DNA from 4 places in the Bacillus sp. SRL543 genome. Region 2 is predicted to be linked to each of the others. Evidence: a T-box and tRNA genes for the amino acid it is inferred to sense, from the RefSeq annotation. Region 2 holds a T-box; the other regions hold tRNA genes.
The links. A T-box is a leader RNA that pairs with one kind of tRNA and senses whether it is charged. The one in region 2 lies ahead of argS (arginine--tRNA ligase), so its partner is inferred to be a tRNA-Arg.
Positions count from the first base shown of each region.

Region 1: it encodes a tRNA-Arg, which carries the amino acid that the T-box ahead of argS (arginine--tRNA ligase) is inferred to sense. The anticodon was not compared.
Region 3: it encodes a tRNA-Arg, which carries the amino acid that the T-box ahead of argS (arginine--tRNA ligase) is inferred to sense. The anticodon was not compared.
Region 4: it encodes a tRNA-Arg, which carries the amino acid that the T-box ahead of argS (arginine--tRNA ligase) is inferred to sense. The anticodon was not compared.

Region 1 covers NZ_OZ481794.1:4,094,255-4,102,108, reverse strand. The annotation lists gene rapZ (RNase adapter RapZ) at 1-584, shown strand, start outside; gene AC4E8B_RS20975 (gluconeogenesis factor YvcK family protein) at 581-1,564, shown strand; gene whiA (DNA-binding protein WhiA) at 1,606-2,556, shown strand; gene AC4E8B_RS20965 (HPr family phosphocarrier protein) at 2,587-2,844, shown strand; gene clpP (ATP-dependent Clp endopeptidase proteolytic subunit ClpP) at 2,938-3,543, opposite strand; gene AC4E8B_RS20955 (DUF6241 domain-containing protein) at 3,881-4,387, shown strand; tRNA gene AC4E8B_RS20950 (tRNA-Arg) at 4,485-4,556, shown strand; gene AC4E8B_RS20945 (DUF4062 domain-containing protein) at 4,996-6,153, opposite strand; gene hsdR (type I restriction-modification system endonuclease) at 6,481-7,854, shown strand, end outside.
Region 2 covers NZ_OZ481794.1:243,759-251,612, forward strand. The annotation lists gene AC4E8B_RS01380 (sulfite exporter TauE/SafE family protein) at 25-882, shown strand; gene argS (arginine--tRNA ligase) at 926-2,611, opposite strand; T-box leader at 2,669-2,882, opposite strand; gene AC4E8B_RS01390 (FtsW/RodA/SpoVE family cell cycle protein) at 2,937-4,109, opposite strand; gene AC4E8B_RS01395 (hypothetical protein) at 4,225-4,353, shown strand; gene AC4E8B_RS01400 (hypothetical protein) at 4,614-5,390, shown strand; gene AC4E8B_RS01405 (TrmB family transcriptional regulator) at 6,781-7,539, opposite strand; gene AC4E8B_RS01410 (MFS transporter) at 7,676-7,854, shown strand, end outside.
Region 3 covers NZ_OZ481794.1:4,082,538-4,090,391, forward strand. The annotation lists gene AC4E8B_RS20895 (phosphoglycerate kinase) at 1-1,132, opposite strand, end outside; gene gap (type I glyceraldehyde-3-phosphate dehydrogenase) at 1,329-2,336, opposite strand; gene AC4E8B_RS20905 (sugar-binding transcriptional regulator) at 2,394-3,416, opposite strand; gene AC4E8B_RS20910 (glutaredoxin family protein) at 3,569-3,808, opposite strand; gene rpoN (RNA polymerase factor sigma-54) at 3,841-5,172, opposite strand; tRNA gene AC4E8B_RS20920 (tRNA-Arg) at 5,359-5,430, opposite strand; gene AC4E8B_RS20925 (hypothetical protein) at 5,750-6,817, shown strand; gene AC4E8B_RS20930 (restriction endonuclease subunit S) at 6,921-7,854, opposite strand, start outside.
Region 4 covers NZ_OZ481794.1:1,598,171-1,606,024, reverse strand. The annotation lists gene AC4E8B_RS08185 (spore germination protein) at 1-1,272, opposite strand, end outside; tRNA gene AC4E8B_RS08180 (tRNA-Arg) at 1,416-1,489, shown strand; gene AC4E8B_RS08175 (3-methyladenine DNA glycosylase) at 1,679-1,798, shown strand; gene AC4E8B_RS08170 (hypothetical protein) at 1,822-2,082, shown strand; gene AC4E8B_RS08165 (pyridoxamine 5'-phosphate oxidase family protein) at 2,075-2,497, shown strand; gene AC4E8B_RS08160 (HAD-IA family hydrolase) at 2,547-3,119, opposite strand; gene AC4E8B_RS08155 (putative bifunctional diguanylate cyclase/phosphodiesterase) at 3,116-5,140, opposite strand; gene AC4E8B_RS08150 (Mpo1-like protein) at 5,300-5,641, opposite strand; gene AC4E8B_RS08145 (serine hydrolase) at 5,646-6,464, opposite strand; gene AC4E8B_RS08140 (ABC transporter ATP-binding protein) at 6,461-7,468, opposite strand; gene AC4E8B_RS08135 (C40 family peptidase) at 7,471-7,854, opposite strand, start outside.

The sequences.
Region 1 (7,854 bases), 1.1 Mb from region 2:
TGGTCAGGCGCTACAAAGAAACGCGGCGCTCCCATCCCCTTGCTCCATCAGGTCTGCCTCTTGAAGGCATCAAGCTTGAAAGGGAGCTGCTGGAGGAGCTGAAGGGAAGGGCCCGGCTGATATACAAAACATCCAACATGAAGCCGCGGGAACTGAGGGAGAAAATCCTTGATGAGTTTTCTGTCAACCGGAAGACAACGTTCACGGTCAATGTGATGTCATTCGGCTTTAAGCACGGCCTTCCGATTGACGCAGATCTTGTGTTTGATGTACGTTTTCTGCCGAACCCCCATTACATCGAGAGCATGAGGCCGAAAACCGGCTTGGACGAAGATGTGTCGACGTATGTTTTGAAATGGAATGAAACCAATAAATTTCTCGAAAAGGTTACAGACCTGCTGAGCTTCATGCTCCCTCACTATAAGCGCGAGGGCAAGTCCCAGCTGGTGATCGCGATTGGCTGCACAGGCGGCCAGCACCGTTCTGTAGCGCTCGCTGAGTATATTGCCCGCTTTTATGAAGCGGATTACCATACACACATCACTCACCGCGATATCGAGAGGAGAAAGGATAAAACAACATGACAGGTACAGAACAGCCTAGAATCGTCATCATAGGGGGAGGCACCGGTCTCCCGGTCCTCCTGCGCGGCTTGAAAAAGCATCCTGCAGATATCACGGCCATCGTGACGGTGGCCGATGATGGCGGGAGCTCGGGGCGCCTCCGGAACGAACTGCAGATTCCTCCCCCTGGGGATATTCGAAATGTTTTAGCTGCACTGTCGGACGTGGAGCCGCTCATTGAGGAAATGTTCCAGCACAGGTTCAGCACTGCGAATGAGCTTTCCGGCCATTCACTCGGCAATCTGATCCTTGCTGCCATGACCTCGATCACAGGCAATTTCACTCATGCCATCCAGGAAATGAGCAAGGTCCTGAATGTAAGGGGAAAGGTGCTCCCGGCCGCTGACCAGAGTGTCGTCCTTCATGCCGAGATGGAGGATGGATCGATTGTTTCCGGAGAATCAAAGATTCCATACTCGGGGAAAAGGATCAAAAAAGTGTTCCTCAGCCCGGGGGATATCAATGCCCTGCCGGAAACCATCCAGGCCATCAGGCAGGCTGACCTTATCATCATCGGGCCTGGCAGCCTTTACACAAGCATTCTTCCTAACCTCCTCGTTCCGAACCTGGGAAGAGAGGTCTGCAATGCGAAAGCCAAAAAAGTATATATCTGCAATCTGATGACACAGGCCGGGGAGACGCTTGATTTTACGGCGAGCGACCATGTGAAGGCAATATATGACCATATGAACTGTTCTTTTATCAATACGATACTTGTCAATAATGAAGATATTCCGATAGAAATACAGGAGCGGTACAGCGAGGAGCTGGCCAAGCCTGTCCATTATGATGTTGCCAACCTGCAGGGGCTGGGCCTCGAGGTGGTCCACGGCGAGATTGTCAGCCTGGACGGAGGCGTCATCCGCCATGATACACAGGAAGTGGCAAATATTTTATTTTCTTTACTAATAAATGAAACCAGCAAGCGATATAAAGCGTAAATATAAATGTGCAAGCGTTTGTCTGGGCGGGGGGTGAAGGTATGTCTTTCGCTTCGGAAACGAAAAAGGAATTAACCAACCTTGAAGTTAAAGACTGCTGCGGAAAAGCTGAATTATCAGCGCTAATTCGGATGAACGGGTCACTCTCTTTTTCCAGCCGGAAATTAATTGTGGATATCCAGACAGAGAATGCCGCGATAGCGAGAAGGATTTATACACTGACGAAAAAGAATTACACCGTTCAAGTAGAGCTGCTTGTACGAAAGAAGATGCGCCTGAAAAAGAACAATGTTTATATTGTAAGGCTGGCGCAGCAGGCGCAGGAAATACTCGCCGACCTGAAGATCCTTAAAGCGGGATTTGATTTTACACATGATATTTCTGAGGAGCTTGTGAAGAAAAAATGCTGCAAGCGCTCCTATCTGCGCGGCGCCTTCCTTGCCGGCGGATCGGTGAACAACCCTGAAACATCTTCTTATCACTTGGAAATTTTTTCACTATACAAAGAGCATAATGATTCTTTGTGTGAATTGATGAATATATTTGGCTTGAACAGCAAGACGCTTGAAAGAAAGAAAGGCTTTATCACGTATTTGAAGGAAGCGGAAAAGATCACCGAATTCCTGAACATCATCGGTGCCCACGGAGCGCTGATGCGCTTTGAGGATATCCGGATTGTCAGGGATATGAGGAACTCGGTGAACAGGCTTGTAAACTGCGAGACCGCCAATCTTAATAAAACAATCGGGGCGGCCCTCAGGCAGGTTGAGAATATCCGTTATATCAAGGAAACTGTCGGGCTTGATATACTCCCGGAAAAGCTCAGGGAAATAGCAGAGCTCCGGGTGGCCTATCAGGATGTGACCCTGAAAGAGCTTGGGGAAATGGTTTCAGGCAGCCATATCAGCAAATCAGGCATTAATCACCGCCTAAGAAAAATAGATGAAATAGCAGAAAAACTGCGTTTAGGCGAATCTATAAAAGGCAATTAGAAATAAGATAATATGGGAGGTTAGAGAGAAATGGTTGAAAAACAAGTGGAAGTAAAGCTGCGGACCGGCCTGCAGGCCCGTCCTGCCGCCCTGTTTGTTCAGGAGGCAAACCGATTTTCCTCAGATATCTTTTTGGAGAAAGACGGAAAGAAGGTCAATGCAAAAAGCATCATGGGCCTTATGAGCCTGGCAGTCAGCTCAGGCTCAGTTGTAAACCTGGTGGCTGATGGAAGTGATGAAGAGGAAGCACTCGATGAGCTTTCGAAATATATCCAGCAGGAAAGCTGAAAAATCTGAAAAGCACCCTTGGCATTTATGCCGGGCGCTTTTTCTTTTTGCAGCAAAAAAAGAGAGCTGATCCTGTCAGCTCTCTTTACTCTTTTACTTGTCTTTCTTTTCTTCCAGGACATTGCGGGTGATGATCTGGTCGATCAGCCCGTATTCCAATGCTCTCTCAGCTGTCATGAAATTATCGCGGTCAGTATCTTTTGCGATCACTTCAAGCGGCTGGCCTGTACGTTCTGAAAGGATCTGGTTCAGCTTTTCGCGAAGGAAAAGAATGCGCTTTGCGGCAATTTCAATTTCCGTTGCCTGGCCCTGCGCTCCGCCCAGCGGCTGATGGATCATGACTTCACTGTTTGGAAGGGTATAACGCTTGCCTTTCTCGCCTGCTGCCAAAAGGAATGCACCCATGGAAGCGGCCATCCCGATGCAGACTGTGGAAACCTTCGGACGGATGTACTGCATCGTATCATATATCGCCATACCGGCAGTGATGCTGCCGCCAGGGCTGTTGATGTACAAAGTGATATCCTTTTCAGGGTTCTCTGCTTCCAGGAATAGCAGCTGCGCTACAATGGAGTTAGACACATTATCATCGATCGCACTTCCAAGCATGATGATGCGGTCTTTCAGAAGGCGTGAATAAATATCATATGCGCGCTCGCCCCTGTTTGTCTGTTCAATAACTGTAGGGATTAAATTCATTTGTCAGTTCCTCCTTCAAGATAAAGATCCAACATACAACGGATTAAAGCATGTTCTTCCATAAGAAGAAATATTTTGGGTTCTGTATGTAATCATTATGATACACTCATGGTCAATAAAGGTCAAACAAATCGCTTATGGAAATCCAATATATGCTGCAATCATTTTATTCTCTCTTTTGCAGGATATACCTGCTTAATGCCGTATAATAATTGCATTGATAAAAATTTCCTTATCCATAACCATCATACCCACCTCTTCTTTTTTTAAACAAACACGATGTAAATCGGAGCAGTGGTATGGACATGTAAATCAGATGATTTTGGAGGCTGCCGTTTTGTCAAAAAAGAAACAATCATTTTTTCACAACAAGCTGCGCCTGGCTGGGCTGGGCCTGATCATCCTGGCGCTTGCAGGGTTTGCTGCCTATAATTATGCCTCATCCGGAAAAGGAGAGCGTGCTGCAGAAGAAAGGACTGCTGATTCCAAAGGGGAAAAGGATTTGAAAAAGCTCTTTCCCGACAATATGGAAGAAACAGCTGTCCAGCAGGCCATCCATGATATGAGCCATCAAAAAGTAAAGGCCGAAAGCAAATGGGGTGCCCTGCAGATCACTCCTGACAGGATCAGCAGGCTGATGAATGTGGTCGAAGCCAATGAAATGAACTACCAGCATTCAGATTTATATCTGGATATCCTTGAAAGATGGAGTAAAGGCGACTTTTCGTCTGCAGCCAGGGACCATAACAGCATCTGGAAGCTTCAGGGCGGGACTGTCGGAGAAGCCAAAGGGCTCCTGAGCGAGGAAGAGGAACAAAAGTATATTGAGAAAAAGTTCAAATAAAAAATGGCTGCCTCAAGTCAATTGATCTTTTAGCATTGACAATAAGCTGCCGGTTTTAGTATTATATACTAGTGTCTTATAAAAGACATTAGATATTGCCCTCGTGGTGCAACGGATAGCACGTAAGATTCCGGTTCTTGAGATGTGGGTTCGATTCCTGCCGAGGGCGTACCAATATATCAATGAGTTCCTATGTTTGTATGAGTTTTATACGAGCATAGGAACTTTTTTTGTTTGAGTGCTTTTCATTCGTGTATACCACGCAATGACTAAAAAGATAACGCCTTTTTATTATTATTTCTCCTATATTAAAGAATGCGATACTTTTGTTTAATGAAATATTTGTAAAAATAGTCAGTCAGATATATACTTGGGATCCATTTATGAAACTTTTTAGAGGGGATATGTGAGATAGTAGCAATTAAAGGATCTTACACCTTCATTATTGTTGAGAATCCAAATTCTTTTGGAGATGATTTTTGTAATATTACTTTTGGACAAAAAAAAATATCAAAGCCTATATCACTTTGATACTTTTATATCCATAAGGTCCTGTTTTTTTGACAAATTGGGAATTAGAGGATTAGGCAGCAGTTAAAATTATACTTTTACGATACAGGTTCACCATCTTTGCGAATTACTTCATCAATTATTAGTTGTTTATCATCGAATTGTTTACTATCCTCTGAGTGTTTTTCTTCATATGGTTTTTCAATATATCTGATAAACCTAAATGATGATATTGGATCATCTAAAATTGCGTTTACAATTGCTTGTTTAGAATCGATATTTAAGTGACTCAATTCTTCCCATTGCCTTGAAAAATCATTAACTACCCTTAACGGTATTCTAACTTCAAAGAATGTATCATCCTTTAAAATTACATGTGTAAAACGATCGTTGTTATCAACAATTTCCTTAACGTTAACAGCATTTAATAAGTCACTCCAAGAAATATTTTTGATTAATAAATCATGTCTTCTCATGGTGATTTGATAAAGAAAGTCAATCATACGTCTGTATTTAATTGCACCTTTTGCAGTTTCTTTTAAGTCTGAACTTGAAATAGAGGTCATAATAGCAGTTTTAATATCAGCGATTTGATTTGCTAAATAATCCATTCTTTTTTCATCTAATTGTTTGTTTCTTTGTTCTGCTAACAATCTCTGAAAAAGTCCTGACCACTGTTTTCTTAAATATGATTCTATATCTTCCATTCTTGAAAAAGGTGTAATACTATTGTTTTCATTTCTTAGTCTTAGGAAGTTAATAAACTCAAAGATATAATTTGCGGTGTCAGGCTTATCTATTGAAGGGAAGATTATAGAGTTTATTATCCCCTTATCTTTATTTTTTTCGTAAACTAAGTGATCATGATTTACACTACTATCAATAAACGTAAAGATGGGAATTTCATTTTCAATTGCTTTTAAGACTTCTAATTGAGTAATAGACATACTTTCCTTTTCTTCAAAAACTGCTTGTCCACTACTTAACTCCTTCAATATATCAAAGTTAAGTTCTTCAAATGCTTTTGGTATGGCTTTTCCTCCAAAACGTGAACCTATAATTAAAATTAACATATCACAGTTCTCAACTTCTTTTAAACAACTGGTATGAGTATGGGAGCGTGGATCATAAAGTATATCTGCGTAATCACTCATAACAGGTTCATAACCGAAGTTAGAAACGAATCCTCTTAACTGGGATCTAACTACATTTAAATCATAACAAGTTGATGAAATAAATATTTTAGGATTTGCCATGTTTATCCCTCCATTAAATGATAGGAATAATTATACAACTAATTTTCTAAAAACAGGAGAGTTGAAAAGGAAAAAATGCCATTATATGTTGCTTTTCATTTTTAAATGAAGAGTTTAGTACGATTGGCGACACTATTCTCCTTAAGATATTATCTCACTATAAAATTCAATTTTAACTAATCTATTTAACTTAATGAAATATCGATTTTTATTAACACAAATATAAAAAGTAAAGGACATAACTAGCTACTAACTACGTTATACACTAACTTTTGTAAGTATATAGTATAATGGACACATACAATTATTAGGAAAATGGTGATAACAGTGAATAGCAACTTTTCATTTTACCAAGGGAAATGGGATGTACTTGCTAATTTGGGTGAGACAGCTGAGAGAAATGTATATCATGATCCCCATACAACAGTAATGAAACTGCGATTGTTCGCTGAAACATTGACTAAGTTTATTCTTGCTGCTGAAAATATTAAAGAAGCATATGGTACAACACAAGTAGATCGCATTAACACTTTGAGACGGGAAAGGTTACTTGAGCCTGAAATAATTGATATATTAGAAGCTCTGCGTCGCAAAGGGAATGTAGCGATGCATGAAGCGGATTATGGAAAAGTAGAGGAAGCAAAGGCTTTGTTGCAATTAACGTTCCGCTTGTCTATTTGGTTCATGGAGGTATATGGTGATTGGGACTTTCAAGCATCAGAGTATATAGAACCTCTAGAACAAACAGAACAGAGTACAGAAACACTTCAGAAAGAATATGCGGAGAAAGTCAAAAGGCTTGAAGAAGAATTAGAAGCGATTCGTCAACAGGCGCAAGTGGAACAAGAAGAGGTAAAAATCGAGCGTAAAAAGATTTCCAAAAACTTTATGCGTCGACAGCAATTAACTGAAGCTGAAACACGTACGATTATTGATGGAAAACTACGTGCTGTTGGGTGGGAAGTAGACACAACTGCACTGAATCACCAAAAGAATGGAACGCTGCCAGAGAAAAATCGAAACATGGCAATTGCTGAATGGAAGGTGGATGGCGGCAGGGTTGACTATGCGTTATTTATTGGCTTAAAGCTTGTTGGCTTTATTGAAGCTAAGGCAAAAAAGAAAACGATCCCTGGTGCATTAGAAAGCCAAACCAAAGTGTATGCAAAAAATGTGGTACAAGTCGAAGATGAAGTCATCACACCTACAACTGGTGATTATAAAGTGCCGTTTTTATACGCAACGAATGGTCGACCATACTTGAGGCAACTTCAAGAAGAGTCAGGCATCTGGTTTTGGGATTCACGTAAACCGTTGGAGCATGCTCGCCCACTAGAGGGATGGCACTCACCTGAGGACTTGCAGCTTCTTCTTAGTCAAGATGATAAGGATGCAAATAAACGATTAGAAGAAGAGGATATTACGAAGTTTGGCTTGCGACATTACCAGCAGAGTGCTGTACTCACAGCTGAAGAGGGATTAAAAGAAGGGCAACGAAGAATGCTCATTGCGATGGCAACGGGAACTGGGAAAACTCGTACAGCTATCGCTCTAATGTATCGCTTAATTAAGTCCAAAAAATGTCGCCGGATTCTTTTCCTTGTAGACCGTAATTCATTGGGGAAACAGACAGAGGACGCACTTAAGGATACAAAAATTGAAGGGTACTCATTTGCTGATATATACGATGTAAAGTCTTTA
Region 2 (7,854 bases):
TAGAGATAACAAAGGAGTTTTTAGATGGAAATTTTACTTTTTTTATTGCTTGGCGGAGTGATCAGTGTATTGTCCGGCTTCTTTGGAGTAGGAGGAGGATTCATCCTGACGCCTGTACTGTTATTGATCGGGTTTGCCCCCCTGGAGGCAATCGCGACCAGCCTTTTTTTCTCAATCGGCACTTCACTGTCGGGGATCGGCGCCCATTTCCGGCTGAAAAATATCCTATGGAAGGAAGGGGCAATACTTGGGGTGAGCGGCATGCTTGCCACCCAGGCAGCCAAGCCGCTGGTGCTGTTCCTGAGCGATAAAGGCCTGGATGCAACCGTCATACCGGCAAGCTATATTGTATTGCTCTCCTATTTCGCGTTCACCATGTTCCGGCAAGGGAAAAAGACCAATGAACAGTCCCATGAGGGCAGGCCATCCCTGGCTGGAATGCTGCTGATCGGATTTTCAGGCGGTTTTGTCTCTGCCGCTTTAGGAGTGGGGGGAGGCTTCATCATGGTTCCCCTGGCAATTGCCTTTCTTGGCCTCCAGCCGAGAAAGGCAGTGGGGACAAGCCTGTTTGCTGTCCTGCTGATTGTAAGCACAGGATTCCTGTCGTATGCATCTGCTGTGGAGATCAGTTATCTGACAGCCATCCTGCTTGTTGCCGGCGGCCTTGTCGGATCACAGGCAGGAGCATGGCTGACCAATTTTTATAAAAATAAAGACATCAGCCTGCTGCTTTCAGGATTGTATATTGCGACCCTGTTAAGCGTTGTTTTCAAGCTGGTCCATCACAATCTGATCGGAATTGTCCTGCTGAGCTTATTTATTGCTTATTTCTTTTTTCTGTCCCTGTCGAAGATCATCAGGAAGAAGGAAGCGGAGGCATAGAGGCAGGAGGGGAGGGCGCTTTGCCCTCCTCTTTTTGTTAATCCTACATTTTCTTTGGCGCTGTTATCCCAAGCAGCCGCAGCCCTTCTTCAAGGACAAGGGAAGCAGCCCGGATAAGGCTGAGCCTGGTTTCGAGCCCAGGGGTATCGTCCAGTATCCTGATCTGTCCATAATATCTATTGAAGCTCTGCGCTACATTGATGATATATTTAGCAATGACGGAAGGTGAATAGTGTTTATGGGCTTCTTCAATCTTCCGGGGAAAGAGGCTGAGCTGCTTGAGGAGATCCCAACTGTATGGGTCGCTGAGTCCCTGCTCCACCTTGCCTGCTGTCCCGGCCTTTTGGAGGATGGAATGTGCCCTCGCATTTGTGTACTGGACATAAGGGCCGGTTTCACCTTCAAATGTAAGCATTTCTTCCAGAGAAAATTCAATATGGTTGAGGCGGTCATTTTTCAAGTCGTGAAAAAGGACTGCTCCGATGCCGACAGCGGCAGCGGTTTCTTCCTTCTGCTCAAGAGAAGGGTTCTTACGGCAGATATTCTCATAAGCAAGCTCGACCGCTTCCTTCAGGACATCCTCAAGCAGGACGACCCTGCCTTTCCTTGTCGACATTTTCTTGCCGTCCTTCAGATAAAGCCCGAAAGGAATGTGATGCATATCATCTGCCCAATGGAAGCCAAGCTTTTTCAGAACAAGCTTCAGCTGTCTGAAGTGGACGGATTGCTCCTGGCCGACGATATACAGGCTTTCAGAAAAGTGATAGGTTTCTTGCCGGAAGATCGCGGCGGCCAGGTCTCGGGTTGCATACAGGGTCGCTCCATCCGATTTCTTGATCAGGCAGGGAGGGAGGCCATGTTCTTCCAGGGTGACCACTGCCGCTCCCTCGGATTGGGTGAGGAGGTTCCGGGCCTGCAGGAGCTCTACGGCTTTATCCATTTTATCGTTGTAGAAGGCCTCTCCGTTATAGGAATCAAAAGAGATGCCCAACAGCTCATAAATCCGGTTAAATTCTTTCAATGATTCCTCCCTGAACCAGCTCCATAACGCAAAAGCCTCTTCATTACCCTGTTCAAGTTCCCTGAACCAGCGGCGCGCTTCGTCTTCGAGATCAGGATCTTTCTCTGCCTCCTCATGGAAACGGATGTAAAGCTTGAATAGTTCAGCGACCGGCTTTTCTTTTACAATGCCGGGGCTGCCCCATTTTTTATAGGCGGTAATCAGCTTGCCGAATTGAGTTCCCCAATCGCCGAGATGGTTGATCCTGATAACTTCATAACCGCATTTTTCAACTATCAGGCTGATGCTGTTTCCGATGACGGTTGAGCGCAGATGCCCCATCGAAAACGGCTTGGCAATATTGGGGGCTGAGAAGTCAATGGTGATGGTCTTTCCAGAGCCGGCGGTGCTATTGCCGTAAAGGGAGCCGGCGTTAAGTAAAGACTGCAGGATTTCCAGGCCGGCTTTTTCCTTCGAGAAAAAAACATTCAAATACGGGCCGTGGGCTACTGCCCGGTCAATGAGGCTGTACTGAAGTTTTCCGGCGGCTTCAGCAGCTATCACTGCCGGTGCCTGCTTCATTTTTTTGGCAAGGGTGAAGCAGGGAAATGCCAGGTCGCCGTGCGCCGTATTCTTTGGCACTTCAATCAAGCCGGCAAGCTCAGCGGCTGAGAGCCGGTCCTCAAACAGTTCCAAAAGCGCTTCAGTAAAAATGGCTTTCAGTTTGATCATGGATCTTTCTCCTTCCAGTTGTTTTGATTGAACGCAAAAAAGCCCGCCTCTTATAAAAGAGACGAGCCTGTTATACCCGCGGTGCCACTCTGATTGTCCATAGGACCTCTTGAAATGATAACGGGGGACTGCCCCGGCAGGACCTACTTTGATTTTCGGCCCGGCATCTCCGAAGTGCGCTTCATAAAAGGGTCCCTGCAGGCTTTCACCATCCCTGCATCGCTTCAGGGGACGGCCCCTTTACTACTCTCTTCATCCTCGATTGAAATATAGATGAACTTAATATTAAACGATTATATCCCATTTTATATAAATTGCAAGACTATTGTGAATCTGATGAAAACATATAGGTTTTATGATGGAAGCGGATGCTGAAGATCAAACCCATCGCAAACATATTGCCCATCAGCGAGCTTCCGCCATAGCTGATGAATGGAAGCGGAATCCCTGTGATCGGCAGCAGCTGAATGGTCATGCCGATATTCTGGAACACATGGAACGTGATCATACTGATGATCCCTGTACAAATATAAGTATTATAAGGGTCTTTTGTGTCCATGGCCGTCTTGGTCAAATGATAGATTAAGAGGAAGAAAAGGCTGATGACCACGCTTGCCCCAAGGAAGCCATATTCCTCTCCGATGACGCTGAAGATGAAATCGGAATGATTATCGGGAATATTGACCTGCCTGTCGCCGACTCCTTTTCCAGTAATAAGGCCAGATCCAATCGCCTGGAGCGAGCGCAGGAGCTGGAGGCCGGCAGACTGCCCGTAGCTCTCGGGATCGAGCCACGAATAGATCCGGTCAAATTGATAAGGGTCGACCTTCAAATATTTTTCAATGATTTCAGGTGCCCATATCACCAGGTAAAGGACTGCAGCAGCAAAACCAATGCCAGCACTATAGATGGGCAGAAGAATTTTCCATGAAATCCCGGAGACGAAGATGATTCCGAGCATGATGGCAATGATCACGAGGGCGGTCCCAAGATCCTGGACAATGATAAGGCCGAGCGGCAAGGCGGTCACAGCGCCAAGCTTGATCAGAAGGTAAAAGTCGGTCTTCAGTGTTTTCTGCATAAATTTTTCATGATGGGAGGCAATCAGCTTGCTGAGCGCCATGATCAGGAATACTTTAACAAATTCGGATGGCTGGATCGAACCCACGCCGGGGATGACAAACCAGCTTTTTGCTCCTTTAATTACGGGGGCAATGCTGTCAGGGGCGAGGGCAAGCGCCACAAGCAGGAGTATGCCGAAAGCATAGAGGATCCAGGAAAGCTTCCTGAATTGGTCGCTGTCGAAATACATGGTCACACCCACGATAAAAGTGCCGACCCCATACCAGAAAATCTGCATCAGCAGAAAATTTTTATCATATTGCTGCAAGGTTTGTGCACTGTAGATCGCTGTACAGCTGACTATGGCAAATAACAGCAGCAGAAAGCTCAGCGTCCAGTCAAAGCGGTCGGAAGGCTTAAGTGAACGATCCATTGTAAATTACACCCTGTTTCATTTCAGTTTGGCCATTGTTTATATATGCGCCATGCTCCCATACACTCTGCAGGGGGAAGGCAAGTGGATTCTGGCGAAAGTCCGGAATAGCTTTATGTACATTGTCATTAGTATAGACGTTCCTGCCGGTCATATTGTTTCCTTAAAAGGAGAATTTTTCAAGATTGCCGGGAAAAGAGAGTATTCGGTTCTATCTGCTGCTGTTTTATTGGCAAATGAGTGAGTGCCGGTACACTTGCATTGTGCGGTTAACCATAAATTGGAAAGATGCGGCTGATTTATATTTTTATTAAAACTAAGAAATTTTCAATGTTTTTTGCTAAAATAGGGATATTGTATCCGGACGGGCATGGCAGCTGAAGCGTGAGCGAGGCTGTGTATCTTAATAGATCAGAAGATCCTTTAAAACTTCGGCAACTGTTTAGCTCCGCGCTCCATCGGCTCAGAAATCATCTTTTCTTATTTTATTCGGAGGTTCTGCTATTGAAAAAGAATCATAACAGCTCGCGTGATCTCATATATGTCCATTTAAATGAACAGGAAAGATATGTTATGTCTTACGGCATTGAATTTGAGGAGTTTGCCCGGTCGCTGTCAGATGTAATGGCGAATCTCCTGCTTTTGAAGCACAGGTTTGATGATGGTGAATTCAATATGCATACACTTCTGGAGTATGTTCCGTATGAAAAGCTGAATAAGCTGCTTTCTGATGATGTCTACAACTATGGCGACTTCTGCTGGATCGATTTTGAGGAGCTTGAAGGGCTGAACGAGCTTCCTGGCCAGACCATTGCGGAGCTTTTGTATCTGGGCCATCTGAAGGAGCACCTGAAAGCGCCATTCTATAACTATCTTGGCAACCGCTTTGTCTATTTGGCCCATGATGACGGCTGGTATAACAAAACCTATTACCGGGACATGGCTGATTTTTACCGCCTGCTGAGCCAGCTGATCCCTGAAAAGCTGAGCGAAATCAAGCCGGAAAAATCACTCCTCGGCCTGCGGAAGAAAAGCTCCTTCCCGCCGGTGCCGCAAGAGGCTATTTCCTACATGAAGGACATGATGAGGGAAGGTGCAGTCATCTCCATCAAACAGACAGAGCAAAACCGTGCGCGGATCGAGATCCCCATCTGGGTGATCGGCGATTTTGCCAATATGGACGACATGTACGAAGAATACGAAAGCATCGCAAAAGAAAAATGCGAAGCCAAGCTCGTGTTTGATAAAAAAACACGGGAATGGAAGCTGTATGCGAGATGAGGAAAGCCCGGCAGGAATGCCGGGCTTTTTTTATTGGGAAAAGGGGGGGCAGGAGAGTTTGGCCCTCTAGAGGAGTTATTGAAGAACAGAGGGTGTTAGTGGGTGTGACTAGAGCCGTCTGGAAGAGTTTTTGTTGATCAGAGGGTGTTAGTGGGAGCGACTAGAGCCGTCTAGAAGAGATTTTGCTAAACAGAGGGTGTTAGTGGGAGCGACTAGAGCCGTCTAGAAGAGTTTTTGAAGAACAGAGGGTGTTAGTGGGCGTGACTAGAGCCGTCTGGAAGAGTTATTGAAGAACAGAGGGTGTTAGTGGATGTGACTAGAGCCGTCTGGAAGAGTTTTTGAAGAACAGAGGGTGTTAGTGGGAGCGACTAGAGCCGTCTAGAAGAGATTTTGCTAAACAGAGGGTGTTAGTGGGAGCGACTAAAGCCGTCTAGAAGAGTTTTTGGAGAACAGAGGGTGTTAGTGAGAGCGACTAAAGCCGTCTAGAAGAGATTTTGAGAAACAGAGGGTGTTAGTGATCGCGACTAGAACCGTCTAGAAGAGTTTTTGAAGAACAGAGGGTGTTAGTGGGAGCGACTAAAGCCGTCTAGCAGAGTTTTTGAAGAACAGAGGGTGTTAGTGGGAGCGACTAAAGCCGTCTAGCAGAGTTTTTGAAGAACAGAGGGTGTTAGTGAGAGCGACTAAAGCCGTCTAGAAGAGATTTTGAGAAACAGAGGGTGTTAGTGATCGCGACTAGAACCGTCTAGAAGAGTTTTTGAAGAACAGAGGGTGTTAGTGGGAGCGACTAAAGCCGTCTAGCAGAGTTTTTGAAGAACAGAGGGTGTTAGTGGGAGCGACTAAAGCCGTCTAGCAGAGTTTTTGAAGAACAGAGGGTGTTAGTGAGAGCGACTAAAGCCGTCTAGAAGAGATTTTGAGAAACAGAGGGTGTTAGTGATCGCGACTAGAACCGTCTAGAAGAGTTTTTGAAGAACAGAGGGTGTTAGTGGGAGCGACTAAAGCCGTCTAGCAGAGTTTTTGAAGAACAGAGGGTGTTAGTGGGAGCGACTAAAGCCCTCTAAAAGAGATTTTGTAAAACAGAGGGTGCTAGTGATCGCGACTAAAGCCGTCTAGAAGAGATTTTGAAGAACAGAGGGTGTTAGTGATCGTGACTAGAACCGTCTAGAAGAGTTTTTGAAGAAAGAGGGTGTTAGTGGGAGCGACTAAAGCCCTCTAAAAGAGATTTTGTAAAACAGAGGTGTTAGTGATCGCGCCCAAAGCCCTCTAGAAGAGTTTTTACAAAACAGAGGGTGCCAGCAAGACCGACTAGAGCCCTCTAGAAGAGTTTCCGAAGAACAGACTGCATGCATCTGAACCTCACATGCCCCGTTAACCGCAAGATGCCCGCCTTGCCCTAATACCGCAAATTCAAAAGAACATCCCGGATCGCTTTATCCTCCATGATGGTGTCCTTATATTTCTGTGTGATTTCGGTAAGGGCGACATCATGATAGAAGAACTCAGCGAAAAACTTCACGAGCGGCCTTGAACGGGTGGTGATGGCATTCCACTTGCCGGCTTCCATGCCGGCGAACAGCATTTCTTCTTCGTCGATGATGGCGATCCTGCTTCTTTCGAGTGTTTCATGATGCCTGTCTGGAATCAGGACGGAAACTGAGGGGAGGTTCGTTTCTATTTTTCCGATAGAGTGCACATGAATACTGACACCGTCTCCGTGCTTCTCCTCCAGCAGCTCTGTAAACTTCTGCAGATCATCGCCCCAGGCAGAGATAATGATCTTTCTTTCCGCCCTTCCGAGCATTTCCTCCAGCAGGGAAAGGATGGAGTGATTATCTTTCAAGGTCCACACCCGGTCATCCGCAACAGGTTTTTTGACGGCAGTTTCCCGCAGCTCCTGGACGCTTGTTTCGAAGTCAGCCTTCAGCTTGCTGATCACAGATTCAACGGGAAGGGCGGTGTACAAACGCTTTTTTTCTACCGTCGTTTCAAGGATGATGCCCTTCTCTGCCAGGCGGTGAAGCACCTCATACACCTTTGAGCGGGGGACGGCAGAGAGCTTGACGATCCCTGTGGCGTCCAGCGGCTGGTCCGCGGAAATAAGCGCCTGATAAATTTGGCTTTCATATTGGGTAAACCCGAATTGCTGCAGCATAGACAGAACTCCTGAGTCAGTTTTTTCTTAATAATATCATATCTTTTCCGCTAAATCGCACTGGGAAAATTAACACTTGCACCTATCCCTATAAAAAGTTACCATTGTGGTGGTAACTAATTGAGAGGTGTATAAAATGGATAAACGTGTGTATCTTTTGACGATCGTTTCCTTTGTAGTCGGGATGGTCGAGCTTATAATAGGAGGAATCATTGATCTGGTTGCGGCCGATCTTCATGTCAGCATCGGCAAAGCCGGCCTTTTGATCAGTGTGTTTTCGATTGTATATGCTGTCGCGGCACCGATTCTGCTGAC
Region 3 (7,854 bases), 1.1 Mb from region 2:
CGAGGGAAGCTCCGCCGCCTGTTGAGATATGGCTCATTTTATCAGCAAGGTTGAATTTTTCGACTGCAGCCGCAGAGTCTCCGCCGCCGATTACCGAATATGTATCCTGGGATTCAGCAAGGGCTTCGGCTACTGCTTTCGTTCCGCCTGCAAACGCATTGAGTTCGAATACACCCATAGGGCCGTTCCAGATGACAAGCTTGCTTGTTTTAATAACATCCTGATAGATGGCAGCCGTTTTTGGACCAATGTCAAGGGCTTCCCAGTCTGAAGGGATTTCTTCAATGGAAACTTCTTTAATATTGGCATCCTCTGAGAAATCATCCGCAACTTTAACATCGACAGGCATGTAAAATTTAACGCCTTTTTCGTCTGCTTTCTTCATAAAGGATTTGGCAAGTTCGATTTTATCTTCTTCAAGAAGGGATTTTCCGACTTCATGGCCTTGTGCTTTAACGAAAGTATACGCAAGTCCTCCGCCAATGATCAGATTGTCCACTTTATCAAGCAGGTTTTCGATGACGCCGATTTTGTCCTTCACCTTCGCTCCGCCGACAATTGCCGTAAACGGACGCTCCGGGTTGGACATAGCCTTGCCGAGCACTTCCAGCTCTTTTTCCATCAGCAGGCCGGAAACAGCCGGAAGGTGGTGTGCAATGCCTTCTGTTGAAGCGTGGGCACGGTGGGCAGCGCCGAATGCGTCATTCACATACAAATCCGCTAGCTCTGCAAACGCCTTTGCCAGCTCAGGATCATTCTTTTCTTCACCAGGGTAGAAGCGGACGTTTTCAAGAAGGAGAACATCGCCTTCTGCCATTTCGGATACCATCCCCTGGACAGCTTCACCGTAGGCTTCATCTGCTTTCTTGACATCCTTGCCCAACAGCTCTGATAAGCGCTTGGCAACTGGTGTAAGGCGCAGTTCTTCTGCTGCCTGGCCTTTTGGACGGCCAAGGTGGCTTGCCAGAATGACTTTAGCTCCCTGTTCAGTCAGGTACTGAATGGTAGGAAGAGCTGCTTTGATGCGGGTTTCGTCCGTAATGGAGCCGTCTTTCATCGGCACGTTAAAGTCCACACGGCAAAAAACGCGTTTACCTTTTAAATCAATGTCTTTTACGCTTTTTTTGTTCACGGCAAAGGACCTCCCAGATTATGATAGTGTTCAAAAGAAAAGGGAGAGGGAATTGTTTCCCGCTCCCCTTTTCCCCATCATTATAGATGTTCGCTATTTTTTTATCCAATAAAACAGGGTTTTAGAGGAAAGCTTCGGTTACCGGAGTTAATCCGGGAGCAAAACAATAGCATTTTTATTGATTTAATCCTGCCTATTAAAGGCCTTGCTTTGCAATGTAGTCTACAAGGTCTACAACGCGGTTAGAGTAGCCGGACTCGTTGTCATACCAAGAGATTACTTTTACCATGCTGCCTTCCATAACCATTGTTGACAATGCATCAATAGTAGAAGAAGCCGGGCTTCCGTTGTAGTCGCTTGATACAAGCGGCTCTTCGCTGTAAGCAAGGATTCCTTTAAGGTCGCCTTCTGAAGCTGCTTTGAAAGCTGCGTTGATTTCTTCAGCTGTAACGTCTTTGTCAAGCTCAGCAACAAGGTCAACCAGTGAAACGTTTGGAGTTGGAACACGCATAGCTCCGCCGTTCAGCTTGCCTTTCAGTTCAGGCAATACAAGGGAAACTGCTTTTGCAGCACCAGTTGTAGTTGGGATGATGTTTTCTGCAGCTGCACGCGCACGACGGTAGTCTTTGTGCGGAAGGTCAAGGATCTGCTGATCATTTGTGTATGAGTGAACAGTAGTCATCATACCGCGCTTGATTCCGAACTGGTCGTTCAATACTTTAGCAAATGGCGCTAAGCAGTTTGTTGTACAAGATGCATTTGAAATCACGTGGTGGCTGCCTGCATCGTATTTGTCATGGTTAACACCCATAACAATTGTGATATCTTCGTCAGAAGCCGGAGCTGAGATGATAACTTTCTTCGCGCCTGCTTCTAAGTGTTTAGCTGCATCGTCGCGCTTTGTGAAGCGTCCAGTAGATTCTACTACTACTTCAACGCCAAGGTCGCCCCATCCAAGCTGGGCAGGATCGCGCTCTGCAAGAACCTTCACTCTTTGGCCGCCTACAACCAGGAAATCTCCGTCTACAGAAACTTCTTCGTTAAGTGTGCCGTGAACTGTATCATATTTTAAAAGGTGTGCAAGCATATTTGCATCCGTAAGGTCGTTTACCGCTACCACTTCTACTTCTGAGTTCTTAAGTGCTGCGCGGAATACGTTGCGCCCGATTCTTCCAAATCCATTAATACCAACTTTAACTGCCATGTTAATATTTCCTCCTTTGAATAGTGGGGATATTTGTTAGTTTTATATTAAAGGGGATTACCCTTTTAACAACTGTTTTGCTGCGCCTTCGTCTGTGATCAGGATCGTTGAGGACGGCGCCTGCTTCATATAGGCCCTGATGGCCTTTGCCTTCGAAGAACCTCCGGCAACTGCAATGACATGCTCGATATGGGCAAGATCCTTGAGCTGCAGCCCTATGGTCTGCACTTTGTGGACCACTTCGCCCGCTTCATTGAAATAATAGCCGAATGCTTCGCCTACTGCTTTACGCTCCTGAATCTTCAATAAGTCCTCCGGTGTCGTTTTACGGCGCTCCGCCATTGTTATAGCGTCTCCAATTCCATGTAAAACCATTCCAGCGGATTGTATCAGATTCAATACTTCATTAATAACGGGTTCCTTCATGATTGTCTCGTACATCGTCTTGCTTACCTGATCCGGTACGTGAAGGAATTTATGGCGGGAAGCTGTGTGCTCCGCCATCATGGCGCAGATTGTATTCGCCTGGTTTTTGACCTCTTCGCCGATGCCGCCCCGTGCAGGGACGAACAGCAATTCGTCGTCAAAAAGATTGGGCGTCAGCATCTCCGCCACGGATGCCATGGTCGATCCGCCCGTTACAGCAACCGTATTCTTGCCCTTCAGCCGCTGTTTCATACTGGCCGCGCAGGCCCTGCCAAGCTCGCTTTTCACCCATGGTGATTCATCACTGCTGCCGGCAACCACAATCACCTGCCGGACGCCAAGCATTTCTTTCAGCCTTGCTTCCAGTATGTCTATACCCGTTATGTCTCTCATTATGCTTTCAAGTCTTTCCAGTAAATCCTTGCCTTCGGCTGTCAGATTCATACCTGAACTTGCTACAGAGATAAGATTTTGATTCTTTAGGAAATCAACCTCGCTTCTAAGCACTCTTTCCGTCGATCCAAGGCTCACTGCCAGACTTCTTCGGCCCACCGGCTGCATAAAACCTATGTACTGAAGAATTTGGTAGCGTTTTTGCATAACAGTAAGTAAATCAGGCAATAATCTTTTTTGTACATCGATCAATGAGTCCATCGCATGCCCCTTTTTTAGAAGTATTCCACATAGGAATGCTCTAACGTGGTCAATTTCTGTCCCGCATAGACATATTATGTCCCGCTTGAACCAAAAAAAATCACCCCTGTTACAATTTCATTTTAGCAGGAGTGATTTGCAAATTCAACTGATTAAGCTTCGTTTTTTACTGTAAGCGCTTCATACAGCGTTATTTGATCAATCTGCCCAAACTGGACCTCTTCCCCGTCCAGTTCCACAACCGGAATCATCAGCCCATACCGTTCTGTCAGATCATCGCTGGAGCTGATATCTACTTCCTCTAGTTCAAAATCATGCTCTGCCTGGAGATTCAGGATTAATTCCTTTGCATTATCGCACAAATGGCAGCCTTCTCTTGTATATAATCGCATATGCCGAGCTTTCACTGCAGTTCCTTCTTTCTTCATTCATATCTTTTGCGTTTCGCTGACGATGGTATACCCAGCTGGTCTCTGTATTTGGCGACCGTCCGCCTTGAAATGACGATAGCATCCTCCTTCTCCAGGATGCTCATAATCTCTGAGTCAGAAAGAGGCTTCAGCTTATTTTCAGCTTCCACCATAGCAGATATCTTCTGCTTCACACCTGCTGAAGATGCACCGTCGGTCCCGGTTGTTTTCACCGTGCTTGTAAAAAAGGTCTTCAGCTCATATGTGCCATAAGCTGTCTGAATATATTTTTCACGGACCGTCCGGCTTACAGTCGATTCATGGATCTCCAGCTCATCCGCGATTTCTTTCATTGTCATTGGCTTCAGCTTGGAAGGCCCTTCAATGAAAAAACCCTGCTGCTTTTCTACCAGCTTCATTGTAACTCTTTTGATCGTTTCTTTCCTTTGTTCCAAACTGCGGACGATCCAATTATAATCCTGCGAACGGTCCTGGAGGTATTTCCTGACCTCTTTATCGCCGCTGTTCCTAAAGTTTTCATAATACTGGCTGTTAAAGCTGACCTTCGGGAGCTGCTCATCCTGGACGGTGATCAGGAAAGAGCTGCCGTCCCAGCTGACAGCCACGTCAGGGACAATATAACCGGCGCTTTCTTTTGAAAAAGCCGCAGCAGGCCTCGGATTGAGCGATCTGACTAAATCAGAGACGCGCTGGATATCCTTCAGCTCCACACCAAGGAGTGAGGCGAGCTGCTTCCACTTTTTATCGGCAAACCATTCAAAATGCTCTTCAATCATCACTTCAGCCAAATCATCCGGCCGCAAAAGCCGCTGCACCTGAAGCAAAAGGCATTCCTGAAGTGTCCGCGCCCCAATGCCAGCCGGCTCCAAAAGCTGAATCTCCGCAAGCGCTTCTGCAGCTTCTTCCTCACTGACTCTAAGCTCATCCGCAATATCTGCAATACTTTCACGAAAGTAACCGTTTTCATCTATACTGGCAATAATCCTTCTGATGATCTTGTCCATCAGAGGTGATATATATTTTATTTCAAGCTGTGAAATCAAATAATCCTCAAGGAGATTGTCTTTTGCCCTGATCTGCTCAATCCAGGATCTGTCATCCTTTTTCAGCTTGCTGTACGTGCCTCTTACTCTGTCGCGGCGCGGATCCATCGCCCTTACCGTTTCTGTCTCTACCTGCATAAGGGGATTCTCCAGCGCCTTGCTCTCCAAAAAAGCCGTAAGCTCAAGCGCAGAATATTGAAGGAGCGCAATCGCCTGGGACAACTCCTGTGTCATCGCCAATTTAAGCGACTGCTGCTGAAATAAACCTGCATTCATGTTCATTGCCATTCCCCCTTCTTCTATTTTACATGATGGGAGGAGAATGTTGAATGGGAATATATATAAAGAAAGCAGAAGCTTTTCGCATTCCGGCCTATGGCAGGTGCTTCCATGATGTTCATCCCGCGAAGCTGTATAGCATCTTTCAAACGAAAAAAGCCTCCGGCCCTATAAAAGGCAGGAGGCTTTTGGTACGCCCTCGGCAGGAATCGAACCCACATCTCAAGAACCGGAATCTTACGTGCTATCCGTTGCACCACAATCCGCTAAAAAGTCCCTTAGAAGTAGTTATATCAATGGTTTAGGTTTGTTTGAGTGTTTTTCATTGCGTGTTATCCCTATAAATAATGATACTGAATCAAACTCCTCCATGCAAACAATTTCACTTTTGAGTTAAAAGAACTATGGTAAGATACTTATCCAATAGTAAGTTCTACTGTTTTTTCTAGTAAAAGGAGGTGTTATCTAAATTATATTACACACCATGATTAAAATTGTTCACTGTTAGATATCAGAATTCGTTGAAAACATTAAATGTTTCATCTATTATTTAAATAGATGATTACAGGGTGGGTTGCAAATGGCTTATACCGCTATCAGTAAAGAATTAACTGTGAGAACCAAAAAGTTAAAGCAAATGTTACCTGAGGTATTGGAAGTCACAGGATTTAATCAACTCCAACTAAATGCAAAAATTGGTGGGAAACATGCTGAGTTCATGGATATAAATAATGAAGTAATCTCAGACCCAGACCATTTCGTTGCTTTATGGATGGAAGGATTAATCAGAACCCTAGACTTTATAGGTGACAAAAAACAGGGGAGTAAAGTTTACGACTTACTTCTATTAATACAAAAACACAAAATAGTGCGTGAATATACATTTACGTTCTTAGAGAGAACTTATTTGAGGAATTATACTGCTCTCTCTAAGAAGCGTCCAAGAATAGAAGAAGCAACAATGTGGATAGGTCAAAAAAATGCTTCCTATGGACTATTGGTTACTCCACGATTTAGGAATGGAAATTGGGAAAATGACCAAAGTGAAATAAGACATTTCAAGAAGAATTACTGGACTATTGGACATATATTAGAAACGGGTCTTGTTATTCCTTTTGTAGAGGAAAAAATCGAATTCCACGATATTGAACAATATCTATCTTTCTTTAAGAATACAATGGTCCGAGCTTCGGGTTCGGAGTATGAATTGGGAATTGCTGCAAGGTATTGTGATTTAGTTAGAAATTCTGAAAACCCAGAGAACGTTCCTTTGCTAATACCAGAATTTAGGTATGACGGGATTGCGGATAAACACAAATATCGTCTGGATTTCACGGTTATTGATCCAAAGACCTTGAATAAATATGGGTTTGAATTATCACCTTGGTCAACACACGGTTACTTGAAAGGCACAAAGGGGAAATTACAAAAAGAAATCAATGCTGAAGCACAACAGAACTTTGAAAGAGAAATGGAGAAGCATAAGGACTATTTTAAGAAGTACGGTATTTTTGTACTAATTTATACTGATGCTAATCTAGCAGACATTGACGGAGTCTTTAACGACATGGCAAAGTACTTAAACCCTGAATCAGTACAAACTCAATTAAAGTACCACATCCTTGATGAACTATTAAAATATGAATAAATAACAAAATGAGGGACGGAAGAGAAATCTACCGTCCTATTTTTTCGTTGCAAAAGACATTCACTAACTGGATGTCATTTTTTAATTATCTTACATGTTCTTGTCATACCTTTTTTAGTAATTCAATTGCATTTTCGTCACTCGGGTCATTTGTTCCAAGTTCACCTCTAAATGCTTTAGAGAGAATAGACTGCGTTAAATTCATAATATTATCTTCAACACTACTAAAATGGTCTAATTGTTCATCAATTGCAGTCACTTTTTCTAAAATAGATACAATCTTTTTCTGTTCTTCAAATGGAGGTAATGGGATTATACCTTGTTTAATTTTTTTTAAAGTTAAACGGGTAATTGCATTCCCAGACATCATCCCTAACATGCTACTCTTCATAGTTGGGGAATTAAGACAGAACATTAAATATTTCGATAACAGAATATCTTTCTTAGGTCTTAATAATGCAACAGAAGATAGGAGCGAAAACTCCTCAGACAGATTATTAATCGTTGCTATTCCTGTAGTAGCCCCATCTTTAATGTAAAGTACATCACCTTTCTTTACATCACAGCGACTGTATATTTCTTGATGAACTTCTTTTGATATATAAGTAACATTATCTAACAGAATACCTTGTTTTTTGATATTCTTGGCTGTTATATACATATAATCCCCAGACGGATAGGATTTTGGGCTATGATGTGTACCATCCGTAATTTTTTCGCATACTGTATTCAGCTCAACCCATTCCCAGTTAAAGGGTAGATCAATTAACGTTTTGTCTGTTTGAACCACTTCAGTAACTGATAATTCCTTATGATTTGCTTTTCTCCATTTCTTAGTTAATTCCCCACGAAACGCCTTATCCAAAATAGCTGCTCGACGAAGTTCAAATGTTTTCTTCGCTTCTTCAATCAACTGCCTTGCTTCTTCAATTTTACTTAAAAGCCGCTCCACTTTCTTAGCAATCCGTTTTTGTTCGTTTAGAGGGGGAATGTAAAGAGGGGCATTCCTTAATACATTTAAAGGAACGAATTTTTGT
Region 4 (7,854 bases), 1.4 Mb from region 2:
TAGCAGGCCCATCAGGCCGATAACCAGGCCAATCATGCCGGTCAAAGCCGCCAGAAGGAGGATGACATATTTCATTACCCTCATCGAGAAACTCATTTCATTGATCGGAATTACAAAATTGGAAATGGCAACAGCAGAGACGATAATGATCATGATGTTTGACACCAGCCCTGCCTCTGTTGCAGCCTGCCCCAAAATCAGCCCTCCAACCGTTGTCGCTGTCGATCCAATCGATTTAGGGAGCCTGATGGATGCCTCTGTCAAAAGCTCCATCATAATCAGCATGAACAGCACCTCCAGATAAGATGGATACGGGACTGATGATCTGCTCCCCGCAATGCCGAGTGCGAGCTGGACCTGGAAAACTTCAGGATTATAGGAAGTAATGGCTACATACAGGCCTGGCAGCAGCAGACTGATAAACAGGCCCAAATACCGCAGGGTGATTAGAAATCTCGAAACCCAATAAGGCTGATACAGATCTTCCATGGAGCTCATAAAATCAAAGAAAACAGCCGGCAGTATCAGGCCGAAAGGTGAACCTTCAATAAGGATGACCATTTTTCCCTGTGCCAGATTAAGGGCAATGCGATCTGTTCTTTCGGTGATCATAAATACAGGGAACAGCGTTTTCTTGTGCGGCGTCAGCATTCTATGGATTTCCCCGGCTGACTGGACAATTTTCTGCGAAGCTTTGATGATTTCTATTTTCTCTTTTATCCCTTTAAGGGTATCTTCCTCAATCTTCTCCTTGTCATAGAGGAGCAGAAGGCCCAGCCCGGAAACAGAGCCGATTTCATTTTCTTCCACCGTGAGACTTGTTTTATGATAGCGGTGGCGGATGATATTCAAGTTTGTCCCTAAATCCTCGCTTAAGGCAGTCTGCGGCCCCTGGATCGTCGTTTCGACCGTTGCATCCTTGACTCCCTGGCTTATGTATTTCCTGACCTGTACAACATAATACGTATCCCTGAACAATAGGATCGCTGAACCTCTCATCAGATCCTTCAGCGCCTGCCCTCTGTCCCGGAGCTCGCTGACTCCGGACAGGGAACAGATATATTTTTTGAATCCTGATTCATCCTGCAGCTTGAAAAAGGGCTCTACCAGCTGCTGCTGGATTTTGTCGGTATCGCATATACTTTTTATATAAAATAGATAGACAGAAACATCCGTTCCTTTTAGCTCCTGAACGGCAGCATCTGATGCATGTCCCGCCTTTTCCTTTAAATACCGGATAAGCTCTTCCCTCTTATTGCCGCCCTTGAACATCTCTTCACCAACTTACTTAAGAAATATCCACTATTGTCCCACTGTAAGGAAATTTCATGCAAAATCATTTCCCGAAAAAAACAGGATTTTTTTTTCGATCATTATTGACCAACAGAGAAAAAGGATATATAATAAATAACGTTGTCCCAGTAGCTCAGCAGGATAGAGCAACAGTTTCCTAAACTGTAGGTCGGGAGTTCGAATCTCTTCTGGGACGTATATTGAAAATGCCCGCTGCATATGCAGCGGGCATTTTTTTATTGTCACTGGAAAGAAAATCAGCCTGTACGTCCTGATGATTTGCACCCCTCCCTCCCGACAGCTGCACATTGAAATTCTCCTCCAAGTTTTTCACTTCTGAAAAAGGGTAATGTACTATTACACAATCATCAAGGAGGTTATATTCATGGCTGAAACAAATAAACACCAGGACAATGACTCCATTGAACAGGAAAAGAAGAAAGAACACAACAAAGATATTGAACCGCAAAGAGAAGGCTCCAAAACAGAAAAGAACAGAAAATAATCTCGTATAAGAGGTGATTTCGCATGGAACGCGAAAAAGACGGTAAATACGAACAGCAGGACATGGACAACCCTGAACAATTTAAAACCGACAAAGAAAGCATCTACGATAAATTCAAGGAAGAGCAGAATGTCGATACCATTCCTCTTGAAGATTTGAAGCAGGAGCAGCGCGAGGAGAAAATGGGGAGGAACACGAAAGATAATTCCTCCAGTGAAGAAAAGTATAATGCAGACTTCGAAACGATTGATAAAGATAAAATAGGAGGGGATTCTTATGACTAATAATGATGTGAAAGAAAAAGTGCTCAAAATATTGGAAGATAACAAAATAGGAACACTTGCCACAGTAAAAAGCAATAAGCCCCATACACGCTATATGACATTTTTCAACGATGAGCTGAAGCTTTATACTGCAACAAGCAAAGAGACCGATAAAACGGACGAAATTGAAGAAAATCCGAATGTGCATATACTTATCGGTTATGATGGCGAAGGGCTGGGAGATGCCTACCTCGAGATTGAAGGAAGGGCCTCTGTAAACGCTTCTGAAGATCTTAAGGAAAAGGTCTGGAATGACCATTTAAAGCCATGGTTCGACGGACCGAATGACCCTGCCTATATCGTCCTCGAAATACAGCCGACAAATGTCAGGGTAATGAACAGCAAAGACAGCTCTTTTGAAACCCTTGAATTATAATTTATAGAAACAGAAAGCAGGCAGCCCCGCTGCCTGCTTTCTGTTTTATTTAAATTCCTTCCCATCCGATGACAGTGTCAAAATCTTTGTACTGTGACAAATAATAATCCGCTCCAGGTGTACTATTCTGGAAAAGGCAAGTCTTTATGCCCAGCTCCTTCGCCGGAAGGATATCCAGTTCCCTGTCCCCGATGGCAAGATCAATGCTGTTTATAGCATGCAGATATTCATAAGATGCTTTATGCGGCTTCCTCGGATATCCATCATCACCGGCAACCAGATCGGCAAATAAGGAGGACATATCATGATGCTCCAATATGGCCAGCACATCCTCCCTTTCTTTATGTGTCATGATGACATTGCATCCTGCCCTTTTCAGCACATCCTTCACTCCAGGGAAGGGCTGCAAATCTTGCGGCTTCAGACTTCTTGCCATCTGCCTTATGTAAGAAATCTCCACTTCGTTAAGATTATAATAGCTGAAGGCATGGGTGAAGGATATCTTTAATTGGGACAAAATCTCTTCCTGTTCTGCCTTTCTCCCCAGCACGTCTTTCACAATCCGCGTATAGGCGGGATATGTATCAAAAAGTGTCCCGTCAAAGTCCCATAAAATATTCATCCCTGCTCCTTTCCGGCTATTGCTTTGCTGCCGGCATTGATTGTATTCAGTATCTGCTCGATCGGCTTTGGCCTGGAAAAGTAGAATCCCTGCGCCTCATCACATCCGATTTCCATCAGGAATGACAGCTGCTCCGGAGTTTCAACTCCCTCTGCAGTAATCTGCATGCCAAGATGCTTGCCCATAGACACAATGGAAGCTACCAAGGCTTTGTTATGCTCATCACTTTCCATTTGCTGTATAAAGGTTTTGTCTATTTTAAGGCGCTGGATCTGCAGCTCCTGCAGGTTGCTCAGCGAATTATATCCTGTGCCAAAATCGTCGACGCTCAGCATCAGGCCCAGGTCAAGCAGCTGCATAAAAGCATCTCCCGCAGAATAGGCATCATTCATGGCCACCCTTTCTGTTATTTCCAGTTCAAGAAGCTTCGGGTCCAGGCCGGTTTCATTTAGAATGGCCGAAACAGTTTCCACAATATCCTTTTGAATAAGCTGCTTGATTGAGAAATTCACTGAAATGATATATTGCCTGCCATATTTTTCGTTAATAGCGGATATTTCTCTGCACGCCTGCCTCAGCACCCAGCTTCCGATTTCAGAAATGGAGCCGGATTCCTCGGCTATCGGAATAAACTCAGCCGGGGGAATAAAGCCGATTGAAGGATGCTTCCATCTCAGAAGCGCTTCATATCCATTCACTGATTGGTCGGATACTCTGATTTTCGGCTGGAAGTGCACTTCCAGTTCATCCCGCACTAAAGCATGCTTTAAATCTTCCTTCAACGTCATCTTGCGGATGATGCTCTCGTCAAGCTCAAGCGTGAAGATAAAGTATGTGTTCCTCCCTTTATCCTTGGAGTTGTACATAGCTATATCCGCCTTTTTCATAATGTCATTAACATCTTTTCCATGCGTCGGGAATAAGGCTATTCCGATGCTCGTTGTGATAATAATTTCATGTTCAAGAATCTGGACAGGCTTTACAACCTTTTCAATCAGTTCTGTTGAAAAATGGTCAAGCTGCAGATTTTCCTTAACAGGCTTCAAGATGATGAACTCATCGCCGCCCAGCCTGCCCACAATGTCTCCGCTGGCAGAATTCTCTTTCAGCCTGGCTGCAATCTGTTTCAGCAGCTCATCCCCGATATTATGGCCGAGAAGATCATTGACATGCTTAAAATGATCCAGGTCGATAAAAACAACAGCAAACTGGATATCCTCTGCCATCCACTCCTCAATGGACTGCATGACCTTTCTCCTGTTCGGGAGTCCTGTCAATGTATCATGATAGGCAAGGTGATTGAGGTGCTTATTGCTTTCGACCAATTCCTGTTCTTTCCGGTTATACTGCTTTTCCCCGTAAACCGTCGTCACACCGAGAAGCAGCAGAATGGACAGCACCTCTGTTAAGAATAAGCTGTTGCCCCCGCTGCTGTTCAAGCTCCTGATGATTTCAATGGTGCTCCCCACAAATGTATAAGCTACCAGAAGCGCTCCAAAGGAAAGAAACCATAAAGGCACCTTTTGCTTATTGAACACTTTATCAATATAAATCTGCTGGACGAACCGGAAGCATAGAAATAATGAAATAATGAAGAACAAGCTGGCAATGAGAATATGCTCAGTGCTGACAACTAACGAAGGATTTATTTTTCTGACAAAATACACATCTATTCCTATTGTAAATGCAACAAAGAATACACACAGCACCATATTCTTGAGGGACATTTCCCGGTCATCTTTAACTCCCGCAAATTGAAAAAGAACCATATAAATAGCGAGCTGGCACAGAAAAATGGCCAGGCTTTGCAGTGTAAATGCATCTGCAGGTTCAATAAATCCGTAAATGCTTAAAAGGGTCATCAGCTGCAGCCACACATAAAAGGAGCTGGAAATCGGAAGAAGCAGTGTCTGGGAATACTTTTGTTTTTGATAGATATATCTGCTTCCCAGGAAAACGGAAGAAAAAAAGATGAACGCAAGCAGCACCATAGCTGCTGCAGAAATAATATAGCTGTTCACAATGATGTCCACCTATCCTAGTCTAGTCTATTATCAGGAAAATATTACTATATCCTTATGATTATATTACTATCCCACCCCTCTAGTGTCAAAGTCGGATATGCGGCAGCCTGCAAATGAAAGAAGCATCCTCACGATTGAGAATGCTCCTCTTATAGTCTATTTTTCTGCTGAATATTGTTCAGGCAGATTGTCGATTTCTCTTGAAAGCCGACCAGTTAAAATATAGAAATACATTTGGAAATCTGCCCGAAGCGACCAGAATGGATGTCCAAAAGTTGCAGGCTTGTTTCCTTCAATAAAGAAATGGGAGAACCAGGCAAACCCATATGCAATGACCGGCGCCAGGATGATGAACCAGAAGTTCAAATAAATGATGGCAAGAGCAATACAGATATAAACAAAAGTAGTGCCGATGAAATGCCATGTCCTTGTGGATTTTTTGCTGTGCTGCGACAGGTAAAAGGGCCAGAACTCAGTATAATTCTCGAACTCTCTCATAGATTCAACTCCTTTCTTTTTCCGGAAGGCAAAGAAACTCAGATAACCGGCTTCCAATCAGCCTTATTGCATGGTTCCCTTCTTCGCGGCTTGAGAGGCCGTCGATCAGGACAGCAGCATATAAGGCATCCCGGCCTGCAGTGAAGATGGCACAATCATGCTCAATTCCAGGCAGCTCTCCGGTTTTATTGGCAATCTTCAGCTCAGTGCAGTCCGCAATGGCCGGAAGCTTTTCTCTGAATTGCTGCGCTTCCATTATATCGAGCATTCTGCTGCGGCTCTTTTCGGAAAATACTTTTCCTTCTTTTATTACTCTCAGGCATTTAACCATATCCGCAGCAGCGGTGTAATTTTCAATACCTTTTGCTGCCGCTTCAAAATCCATCATTTTTCTGCCCAGTACAGTTGTTTGAAGGCCAAAGCCAAGCATTCTATCATTAATATTCTTCATGCCAAGCACTTTGATCAGCAGATTTGCAGCTGAATTGTCAGAGACGGCAATCATAAGTGTTATAAAGTCTATCAGTCTTAAAGAAGCTCCTTTTGAAAGGAATTGAATGATCCCGGCTCCGCCTGCCTTTTCAATTTCGCCAATAGGCACCTGCTCATTGAGGTCAATGGCGCCCTCCTCTTCCTGAAAGAAAGCTTCCATCATGATCGGGATTTTGATGAGGCTTGCTGCAGGATATTTTCGCCCGCTGTTCATATAGATGGCCGCCTGGCCGTATTCAACTGCCAGACTGGCATTGCCCGGACATTGGCTGAGGATATCAGCTAGCCTCTGTTCAAGCTGATTGAACTTTTCAGAGAACAGCCCGGTCATTTAGATGCTGCTGCCTGTGAGCTGTCATGATTTCCAGTCAGCTTGGGATCGTATAAATGGCAGGCGACAAACTGTGATTTTTCCGCCTCCTGCCAGACAGGCGTCTTTTCTGCACAAATATCCATGCTGTGAGGACATCTGGTCCGGAACACACAGCCGCTTGGAGGATCGATAGGGCTGGGAAGCTCGCCTTGAAGGATGATTCTTTCCCTTTGATCCTCGACATCCGGATCCGGGATCGGAATGGCTGAAAGCAAAGCGCGTGTATATGGATGAAGCGGGTTCCGATACAATTCCTTACTGGTTGTAAGCTCCATCATTTGCCCCAGATACATGACGCCGATCCGGTCGCTAATCTGCTTGACCATTGAAAGGTCATGGGCGATGAATAAATATGTCAGCCCTTTGTCTTTCTGAAGCTTTTTGAGCAGGTTCACCACCTGGGCCTGGACCGAAACATCCAATGCTGAAATCGGTTCATCTGCTATTATGAATTCAGGCTCAAGGGCAAGGGCCCTCGCAATTCCGATCCTTTGTCTCTGTCCCCCGCTGAATTCATGCGGATATCGTCCGGCGTGCTCTCTATTAAGTCCGACATCCTCCAGAAGCTGATAAATCTTTTCCATCCTCTTTTGTTTGTTCCGAAATAAGCCATGGACCTCCATTGGCTCGGCAATGATCTCGCCTACTGTTGAACGGGGATTAAGAGAAGCATAGGGATCCTGGAAGATCATCTGCATTTGCTTGTGAAAGGAGAACCTCTCCCTGTTAGTCATACTATGAACGTTTCTTCCATTAAAAATGACTTCCCCATCAGTGCTGTCATAAAGTCCGATGATCGTCCGGCCGGCAGTCGATTTGCCGCACCCTGATTCTCCGACAATCCCGAGGGTCTCTCCTTTTTTTATATCAAAGGAAATGCCGTCTACGGCTTTTAATACCTCTCCTTTTCCGAGCGCAAAATGTTTTTTGAGATTTTTCACTTCAAGTATGCTCTCAGGCATTGTCAATCTTCTCCCTCCTGCCAATAACGGCGTGCTGCGCAAAGTTCTTTTTCATAAATGGTGTCTTTCAGGGAGATAATTTCGATCGTTTTGCCAGTATTCGGCGAATGCAGCAGCTTGCCGTCTCCATAGTAGATTCCCACATGATGGATGCTGCCCTTTCCTTCTTGATAGGCAAAAAACAGCAGATCGCCCGGCTGGATTTCAGACAAATCCACCTTTGTACCATTTCCCGCCTGATCATTGGCATCCCTTGGGATGATATAGCCGTTTGCCCTGCACATATTGTAGCTGAATCCAGAGCAGTCAAATCCCCAGCTGCTCATGCCTCCCCAAAGGTAAGGCAAACCAAGGAAGCGCTCCCCTTCGGATACAATCCCGGCTCC